One region of the Dietzia sp. Die43 genome, then DNA from elsewhere that is predicted to be linked to it. Evidence: riboswitches for the same ligand, from Rfam matches in the RefSeq annotation. Region 1 holds a riboswitch; the other holds the start of a gene.

What was found. Region 1 has a riboswitch for cyclic di-AMP ahead of NR111_RS02970 (transglycosylase family protein). Riboswitches for the same ligand answer to the same signal wherever they lie in the genome.
Region 2: another riboswitch for cyclic di-AMP. It lies ahead of NR111_RS14815 (C40 family peptidase); the one in region 1 lies ahead of NR111_RS02970 (transglycosylase family protein).

The regions. Positions count from the first base shown of each region.
Region 1 covers NZ_JALJRF010000003.1:22,341-26,622, forward strand. Annotated here, with positions in the region: gene NR111_RS02960 (helicase-associated domain-containing protein) at 1-1,129, opposite strand, end outside; gene NR111_RS02965 (hypothetical protein) at 1,232-1,432, shown strand; gene NR111_RS02970 (transglycosylase family protein) at 1,530-2,165, opposite strand; cyclic di-AMP (ydaO/yuaA leader) riboswitch at 2,174-2,331, opposite strand; gene NR111_RS02975 (hypothetical protein) at 2,513-2,800, opposite strand; gene NR111_RS18445 (cold-shock protein) at 2,916-3,317, shown strand; gene NR111_RS02985 (DUF2771 family protein) at 3,326-3,835, opposite strand; gene NR111_RS02990 (MFS transporter) at 3,832-4,282, opposite strand, start outside.
Region 2 covers NZ_JALJRF010000018.1:12,857-17,138, reverse strand. Annotated here, with positions in the region: gene NR111_RS14825 (glycosyltransferase family 4 protein) at 1-23, opposite strand, end outside; gene NR111_RS14820 (NlpC/P60 family protein) at 160-1,083, opposite strand; gene NR111_RS14815 (C40 family peptidase) at 1,517-2,128, opposite strand; cyclic di-AMP (ydaO/yuaA leader) riboswitch at 2,141-2,289, opposite strand; gene NR111_RS14810 (hypothetical protein) at 2,369-2,578, opposite strand; gene NR111_RS14805 (DEDD exonuclease domain-containing protein) at 2,742-4,282, shown strand, end outside.

The sequences.
Region 1 (4,282 bases):
ACCACCACGCGAGGACGAGCTCGGCCCAGCGGCGTGCCGGTTCGCGGGCCGACCACACGTCGGCGGCCTCGGTGGGGGCCCACACCGAGTCGAAGGCCACGTCGCCGACATCGGCGTCACCGACAGCGATGAGTCCCGCGGCCGCGAGGACCTCGAGCAGCAGGGGGAGCTCGCCCTCGACGAGACCGGCGGCGCGGGCCACCCGCCGCAGTTCGCGCACGCCGACACCGCCCGCCTTGAGGGTGGCGGCCGGGGCGGTCGACAGAGCGGAGAGGACCGAGTCGCAGCGGTGCAGCAGTTCGAGGGCCGCGACACCGCCGGAGGCGTCGACCCGGCCCGCCCCGCCCGACGCCGCCCCGGCCCTCGGGGCGGCCCACGCAGGGGCGTGGAGCAGCGACGATCCCTCGTCCCGGGCGCCGTGGCGGGCCCGGTCCAGCGCGTGGGCACGGGGGACGACGACCTCGCCGTCGTCCCCACCGGTCACCTCCGCGAGTCCCGCGCCGGCCAGCTCGGTCGCGGCGGCACGCACCGGCTCCGACGCCCCGGCTCCGAGAGCCCCGACGGGGGTGCGCCCGCGGGCGATCGCCTCGAGCACCCCGACCGCCGGAGCCGACAGACCGCCCCAGGCGACGTCGAGGTCGGCGCCCGCGGGCTCGCCGGGGTGCGGCGCCACCACCGGGGCCGACCGGACGGCCACCGCCGTGACCGGCACCATCCGGACATGACCCTCCCCGCCCCAGAGCAGGGTGAGGTCGCGGAGACGGGCGACGGCGGCGTGGAAGACGGGCTCGTCGTCGTCGACACCCAACCGCCCCGACACCGCACCCAGCGGCACCGTCCCGGAATCGGCACCCACCGCGGCGGCGGTGGACAGGACCACGAGCTCCGGCCACGTCAGGGTCCCCAGCGCGCGGGCGGTGGACGCCGGCAACCGCAGCCTCGACGCGAGCACGTCGACCGAGGCCGGGGGAGGGGTGGCCACATCTGGACGCAACTCGCACACGCGGACGAGCGCGTCATCGGACAGTCCGGCCAGCCACGCGGGGAAGTCCGGCTCGTCGCCGGCGGCACCGGGGGAACCAGCACTGCGGGGGGCGACACGGCGGGAGGAGGCTCGGGAACTCGGCATGATCCGTCCCAGCCTAGTGAGATCGCGGCGGCGGTGAGGACCGTCCGGGTCCGATACGACCCGGATGCTGACGGGACGCCCGCGAGGTGAGACACTGGACACGTGGCTGCCAAGAAGAATCTGACCCATGACAACCCGGGATGGCCCGACGCCTCGTTCGGCGAGCACCCGGTGACCGAACTCGCCGCGCTGGTCGCGGGAGGCCTGTCCCCCTTCGGGCAGGAGACCTTCCCGCTGCCGCAGCATCGGCTGGGCTACCTCCACCCCGAGACGGTGGTCAACAGGACCGCCCGCACCCGCTGAGCGCGGCGCACTTACACACGAGAAAGGGCCGCCACTCCCCGCAGGGAGTGGCGGCCCTTTCTCGTGGTCCGTGGACCGGGGCTGCGCGGGTGACGCGTCAGTTGGCCAGGTAGGTGGCGAAGAAGCCGTCCACCAGGTCCTGGTTGCCGGCGTACGCGGCGTCGACGGCGTCGCGGTTGGCCTCGTAGGTGTCGGCGATCGGCAGGGCGATGCCGCGGCCCTCGGCGAAGGAGGACAGGGTCGCCACGTGCTCGGCTGCGGTGACCGCCTCCGGGGCGGCGGGCGCGGCCGGGGCGTGGGCACGCGGGGCCGGCGCGGGCGCCGGGTCGGACAGGTCACGCGGGGTCGGCGCGGAGTTCAGACCCAGCTTGGCCGAGCAGGCGGGCCAGGCGCCCCAGCCCTGACCGGCGAGGGTCTTCTCGGCGATCGCGATCTGCTGCTCGCGCGTGGCCTGGTTGGCCGTCGGGGCGTACTGCGTGCCGCCGTAGGCGGCCCAGGTGCTCGGCGAGAACTGCAGGCCACCGTGGTAGCCGTTGCCGGTGTTGATGCCCCAGTTGCCGCCCGCCTCACACTGGGCCAGGCGGTCCCAGTCGGAGTCGGGGGCGGCGTTGGCGGCCGGCGCGAGGGCCAGGCCGGCGGCGGAGAATGCGGTGCCCGCGAGCACGACCTTCACAGCGTTCCTGGGCGCTGAGGAGGGGGCGGCGGCACGGTGGCGTCCGGTGTAAGAGGTCATGTCGTCAGTCCTTTTCACTCTGTGCCTACGGGGTGAGCTGTCGGGTTCGGACGAGTGCGTCCGGCCGCCGGTGGCGGCTTCACCCCAAGGCGACCTGCGGCCGCCGGGCCCGTGGTGGGCCCTGTCGGGTCCCCCGTCCCCGCCCGGGTAATGGTCACTGTGGCATCGGCCGCTGGGCGGGGTTCGGTAGGTGCGTCCGATGCCGACTCGCTGACGAGTCTGCTACGAAACTGTAGCGGTCCGATGCCGGATCGTCACCATTCTGAAATAAACCGAGGCAGTGCAGGTCTGGCGAGGGTGCCGTTATCGGCTCGTTACCAGCGGTGTTCGCGGGAGGGTGTGGTTGATCACACCGAGGGTGGTCGCGAGCCGAGGATGGCGTAGAGCAGCCCCAGCAGGAACCCGACCGGCGTGAACAGCATCGCGCCGAGATACAGGATGGTCGGCGCGTCGCGGCCGAGCACGAACGGGGTCAGCGCCGCCGCGACGGTGAACAACACTCCGATCGAGAAGATGACGAGCGCCGTCACGAACAGGCCCCGGCGTCGTGGCCGCACGGGGTCGGCTGCCCGGGTGGACGCCGCGGCGTCAGGTGTCCAGGGGTCGTCGGCAGGGCGTCGATCGTCGGCGGTCACACGGGGAGGTTACCGCTCGCCTCGCGGTGGGCACCAACGCGCACGAGGGTAGTCTCGGGGCATCAGTCATGGTTGTCGGTCGCGTATCCCGCGTCCGGTCGGAAGGTGGTTCGCGGTGCCCAGCGGCAAGGTCAAGTGGTACGACGCGGAGAAGGGCTTCGGCTTCCTGTCCCAGGAGGGTGGCGAGGATGTCTACGTGCGGTCCGAGGCGCTGCCCGCGGGGGTCGAGACGTTGCGTCCGCGCCAGCGCGTGGAGTTCGACATGGTCTCCGGACGCCGCGGCCCCCAGGCGTTGCGCGTGGTGGTCCACGACGAGCCGACGGTCGCGGAGGAGCGGGCCCCGAGGAGCGGGCCCCGACGTTCGGCGGACGAGCTGCACGGGATGGTCGAGGACATGATCAAGGTGCTCGAGTCGACCGTCCAGCCCGAGTTGCGCCGTGGTCACCGGCCGGAGGCCAAGGTCTCGGGCCGGGTGGCGTCGGTGCTCCGCGCGGTCGCGCGCGAGCTGGACGCCTGACCCACGGATCAGTCGTCGTAGGTGAAGCGCACCGACCACTCGCCGTTGAGGATCGACTCCGACCCGTCAGCGGCATAGACGATCGCGACCGCACGGATGGCGAGGCCCTCGATCCGGCCCGCCTCCGGGGTGGTCACGGGCACCAGCAGCTGGCCCGGCCCGCCGGCCTCGACGGTGTAGTCGCGGGAGCCGTCGGCGCGGATCTCGTAGACGTCCATCGTCGACGCACGCAGCTCTCCGGGCAGCCGGACGGTGAGGATGTCCTCATCCTGCACCCGGAACTCGCCGACCGGATTGGTGAAGGTGTTCCCGTCCAGGTCGGTCGCGGTGAACGGCAGCACGGTCACCTGGCTGCGATCGCTCGCGACGGTCACCTCGGGTAGTGCACCGTATCGGGCCTCCGAACCCTGCCAGGCGCCGACGATCGCGGCGATCATGATGATCATCCACGCCGCGATCGCCCAGGTGATGGGACGGATACGGGAGCCGGTCGACGGGGTCTCGTTGCGGGAACTCACTCCCTCATTCTGCCGAGGGGCCGGGTGTCGGCCACACCCGGGTCGCGCGGCGGGCCCGGGAAGCGCGGCCTGTTGCCGCCTAGGCCGGGGACGAGGGTCGACCCGCGGCCGGTCAGGTGCGATTGCGCGAACATCAGGGCGCCGACCACGGCGATCACCGAGAACCCCACGGTGAAGTCGGTCGGCAGGAGGACGCCCAGTGCTCCGCCGAGGACCCACGCCACCTGCAGGGCGGTCTCGGAGCGACCGAAGGCCGAGGAGCGTGCGGCGTCCGGGATGTCCGTCTGGACCGACGCGTCGAGGGCGACCTTGCCCAGGGCGCTGCACACCGCCGCGACGAGCGCGAGGACGGCCGCGGCCCAGATGGTCCCGAGGAACGCGGCGACGACGGCCGTCGCCAGGGCCGCCCCCGCGGCCGTGCCGGCGATCCGTTCGGGCCGGCCCAGC
Region 2 (4,282 bases), on a different contig from region 1:
GTGATCAACAGCGTCTTGGTCATCGGCTCCGAGCCTGCCACACAACCCGGCCCGCCTCGGCCCCGCCCGGTGCGTCGTCCTCGTCGGGAAGGGGCGGAGCGCGATCGGGGACGGCCGGTGTCTGCGCGGGGCGGCCGTGCTTGGCCGGGTCGGCCGGGGTCAGTAGCGGCGGATCCCGTGAATCGGCATCGCGTCGACCTGCTCGAGGCGGACCGGCACACCGTAGGTCGGGGCGTGCAGGACCAGACCGTCGCCGGCGTACATCCCGACGTGGGTGGCGCCGGGGAAGTAGATGACAAGGTCACCGGGCCGGATGTCGTTCATCGCCACCGGGGCGCCCGCGACCGCCTGCGCCTGGCTCGCCCGGGGCAGCGCCTTGCCCTCCTGCGCGTACGACCACACCATGAGACCGGAGCAGTCGAACTCGGACGGGCCCGTCGCGCCCCACGAGTAGGGCGCGCCCAGCCGGGAGAGTGCGACTCGGAGCGCCGCGGAATTGACGTCGTCCACCGGCGGGGCAACGTACCCCTCCGGCACCACCGGTCCGCCGATCCAGAGATCGCGTTGTGCGTCCGACAGTGCGTCGACCCGGCGACGGACCTCATCCATCCGTACCCGCATCTCCTCGGTTCGGCGGGCGAGCGCGTCGGTTCGCTCCTGCGCGACGCGGGCCGCGTCCCGGGCCTCGGCCGCGGAACGCGCGGCCTCTTCCCTGAGCTGCACCGCATCCCGGGACGCAGCTCTGGAGGCGTCCAGTGCACTCGTGGTGGCCCCGGACAGTCGGCGCAGCGTGTCGAGCCTGTGGACCAGGTCCCGGGGGCTCTCGGCGAGCACTGCCGCCCGTGTGGCGCCGGTGTCCCCGCCCCGGTACCGAATGGTCGCGAGGTGATCGACGGTGGACTGGTCCCGGCGCGCGGTGCCGTCCGCGAGGGCGGACCGTCCGGCTGCGACCCCGGCGGCCCGTTCGAGGCGGACGCGCTCCCCGTTGGCGCGGTCCAGTTCCCCGCGCGCGAGGTGGAGCTGCTCCCCCAATGCTCCCGCCTCCTCGGACAACCGGGCCAGCTCCGCCAGGTCCTCGCTCATCTCGCCGGGCACCGCTGTGGCGGACGGCGTGGTGGACGGTGCAGTCTGCGACGGAGCGGGGGAAGACGGAAGCGGTCGACGACGGAGCGGGAGAAGTCGACACCTGATCAGGCGGGGTAACCGGACCCGGGACAGGCGCCGTGGTCGCGGTTGGCGACGACCGGTCCGGGGTGGTGGTCTGCGCTCCGGCCGGCGCGGGACCGAGGGTCAACGAGGTGGTCACGGTCGCTGCGATCGCGAGCACCCTGAGGCTGCGGGTCATCTGGTGTCGTCGAACTCTCGGATCCGGGTCACGCAGGGCGCGGGCGCCCAGCCGACGCCTACGGTGGAATCGGGTACCCGAGAGGGGATGTTACAGACGACAGACCCCGCCGGTGACCGGTTCGAGACCGGACGCCGACGGGGTCTGCGGAGGTTCGGGGAGCGACCCGACTCAGTAGTAGCGGGTCGCACCGTAGAACGGCATGGAGTCCACCGGCGCGTAGCTCACCGAGGTGCCCGAGTACGGGGCGTGGACGACCTGGCCGTTGCCGGCGTAGATCCCGACGTGGCTGGCGCCACTGTAGAAGGCGACGATGTCGCCGGGCTGCAGGTCGGCCTTGGAGACCTGGGTGCCGCCGCCGATCTGGGCCTGGCTGGTGCGCGGGATGGAGATCCCCGCCTCCTTGTAGGCCCACGAGGTCAGACCGGAGCAGTCGAACGAGTTGGGGCCGGTAGCGCCCCAGACGTAGGGCGAGCCGACCCGGGTGGTGGCGGCGTCGAGGATGCGCTGGCCGGTCGAGACCACTGGCGCGGGGGCGGCGAACTCGACGGGCGCCGCCTGGGCCTGGGCCTGGGCCAGGCCGGCCGGGAGCTCGATGCCCTCCGGCAGGTCGAACGAGACCTGGTTCGGCACGCCGGGCAGCCGCAGCTCCACGGGGACGTCGACGGTAATGGGTGCGGCGGCGGCGGTCCCGGAACCGGCGACAGCGGCCCCGGCTGCGAGCAGGCCTGCGGCGGCGACACGACGGCCGGTCGAGCTGGTCTTGATGCTGTGGGCTCCCACGAAGATTGTTCCTCTTTCTTCCTGCGGCACCGACCGGGTTAGCTGACGGGTTCGGACACGGAAGTCTGTCCTACGCTTCGGACCTGTAGGCCCTCGTGCGATTCACCCCAGTGGATCCTGGTTCCCCGGTGCGCCCTTCGGCGCTTAGGTGTGACCCCGGCTCCCCGCCGGCAGGCTGGCGATGACTTCCGAGGTCTCGAAAAGGTTACGAAACCGTCTCGTCGAAGTCCAGTTCATCGCTCACGCGGCGACGTCAGCCCCCAGAATCTCGACCGTGGAGACCATTCCGACCTCGCGGAGGATGTCGATCGCCTCGCGGACCTCCGGGTCCAGAACGTAGCCGCACGACTCCGGAGAAAGCTCGTCCACCTGCGGTTTTCCGGCGTCGAGAACGGCGATGATGCACCCGTCACATGCGGCGGGCCCCGCGGGACATCGCACGCAGTCCATCGTGAACATGATCTACCTCACACTTCGTCCTGGGCGTGTTGCCCGTTCGTTATCGAGCCGCGATCCGGGCCCGGGGTGGTCGTACTGCGGGGCACCCTAGGGACAAGGTCCGACAACCACGGCGGGGCCGGCCGTGTCGGAGGGCGGGGCTACCGTCTCCGGCATGCCCCGATCCCCCTCCCCCGTCTCGACCGGGGTGCAGGCAGCTTTCGACGATCTCGAGCCTCTGCTGTCCGACGTCACGTTCGTCGTGGTCGACCTGGAGACGACGGGCACCCGGACCGGAAGCGACGAGATCACCGAGATCGGCGCGGTACGCGTTCGGGGCGGCGAGGTGCAGGCGGAGCTGTCGACGTTCGTCTCGATCGACGGTGCCCTGCCCGGCCACATCAGCAGACTGACCGGGATAGCTCCGGACGACCTCGTCGGTGCCCCGAGTCTCGGCGAGGTGATGTCGACGTTTCTCGAATTCTCCCGCGGGGCCGTCCTCGTCGCCCACAACGCGCGGTTCGACCTGGGGTTCCTGCGGGCCGCCGCCGCGTCGACCGGGCACCCGTGGCCCGATCCCCCGTCGGTCTGCACCCTGGCTCTCGCGAGGCGGGTGCTGCACCGCGGGGAGACACGAGGCCACCGGTTGGGAGTCCTCGCCGCGCACCTGGGGGCCACCGTGGAGCCCAATCACCGGGCCCTGCAGGACGCCCGCGCCACGGTCGACGTGCTCCACGCACTGATCTCGCGGGTCGGCGACTGCGGGGTCTCGACCCTGTCGGAGTTACGGGCCTACGACGGTCGCCTCTCCCCGGAGGTGAGGCGGCGGGCCGCCATGACCGGGTCATTGACCGAGGGGCCCGGTGTCTACGTGTTCCGGGACGACGCCGGTGGCGCCCTGTACGTCGGCTCGTCCGGCGCGGTCCGCAGACGGGCCCGGTCCTACTACTCCGGCGGTGACACGCGCGGACGGATGCGCACCATGGTCGGGCTGGCCGACTCGATCGACTCGGTCGCGTGCGCCCACCTCCTCGAGGCGTGGACCGTCGAGGAACAGCTCATCGACTCGCTTCAACCCCCGTTCAACACCCGGTCGCGGAGCCCTCGCCGCGGCTGGTGGCTCACGCCCCCCACCGGCCGCGCCACCCGCCCGAAGGTCGTGCGAACCCCGGACGACCCCGCCGCCATCGGGCCCTTCCGGCGCGCCGAGGACGCCCGGGCCGCCTGGGAGGACCTCCTCGGCGTGTTCGGCACCGCCCCGGGATCCGATCGCTGGGCGGCGCTGGCGGAGGGACGGGACTCCGGTCCCCTGCGGGATCTGGTCGACCGCGTGGAGGTACTCGCGGCCGAGGGCGCGTTCGAACGCGCGGCCAGGCTCCGCGACAGGACCGCAGCCCTCGTGCGGGTCCTCTCCCGACGGCAGGAACTCGCCGCAACGGCATCGCTGCCCGAGATCGTTCTCGCACAGCCGGCGCCGCGCCGGACGTGGGCGGTCGCGGTGGTGCGCCACGGTCGACTCGCCGGATCCGGCGTCGTCCCGCCGGGAGCGGCACCGATGCCGGTCATCGACGGACTCCGGGCCGCCGCGACCACCGTGCAGCCCGGCCCGGGCCCCTTCGCCGGTGCCACCGCCGCCCAGATCCGGAACGTCCACCGGTGGATCGACTCGACCAGGACACGCATCGTCTCGGTCGAGGGTTGCTGGACGCTCCCCCT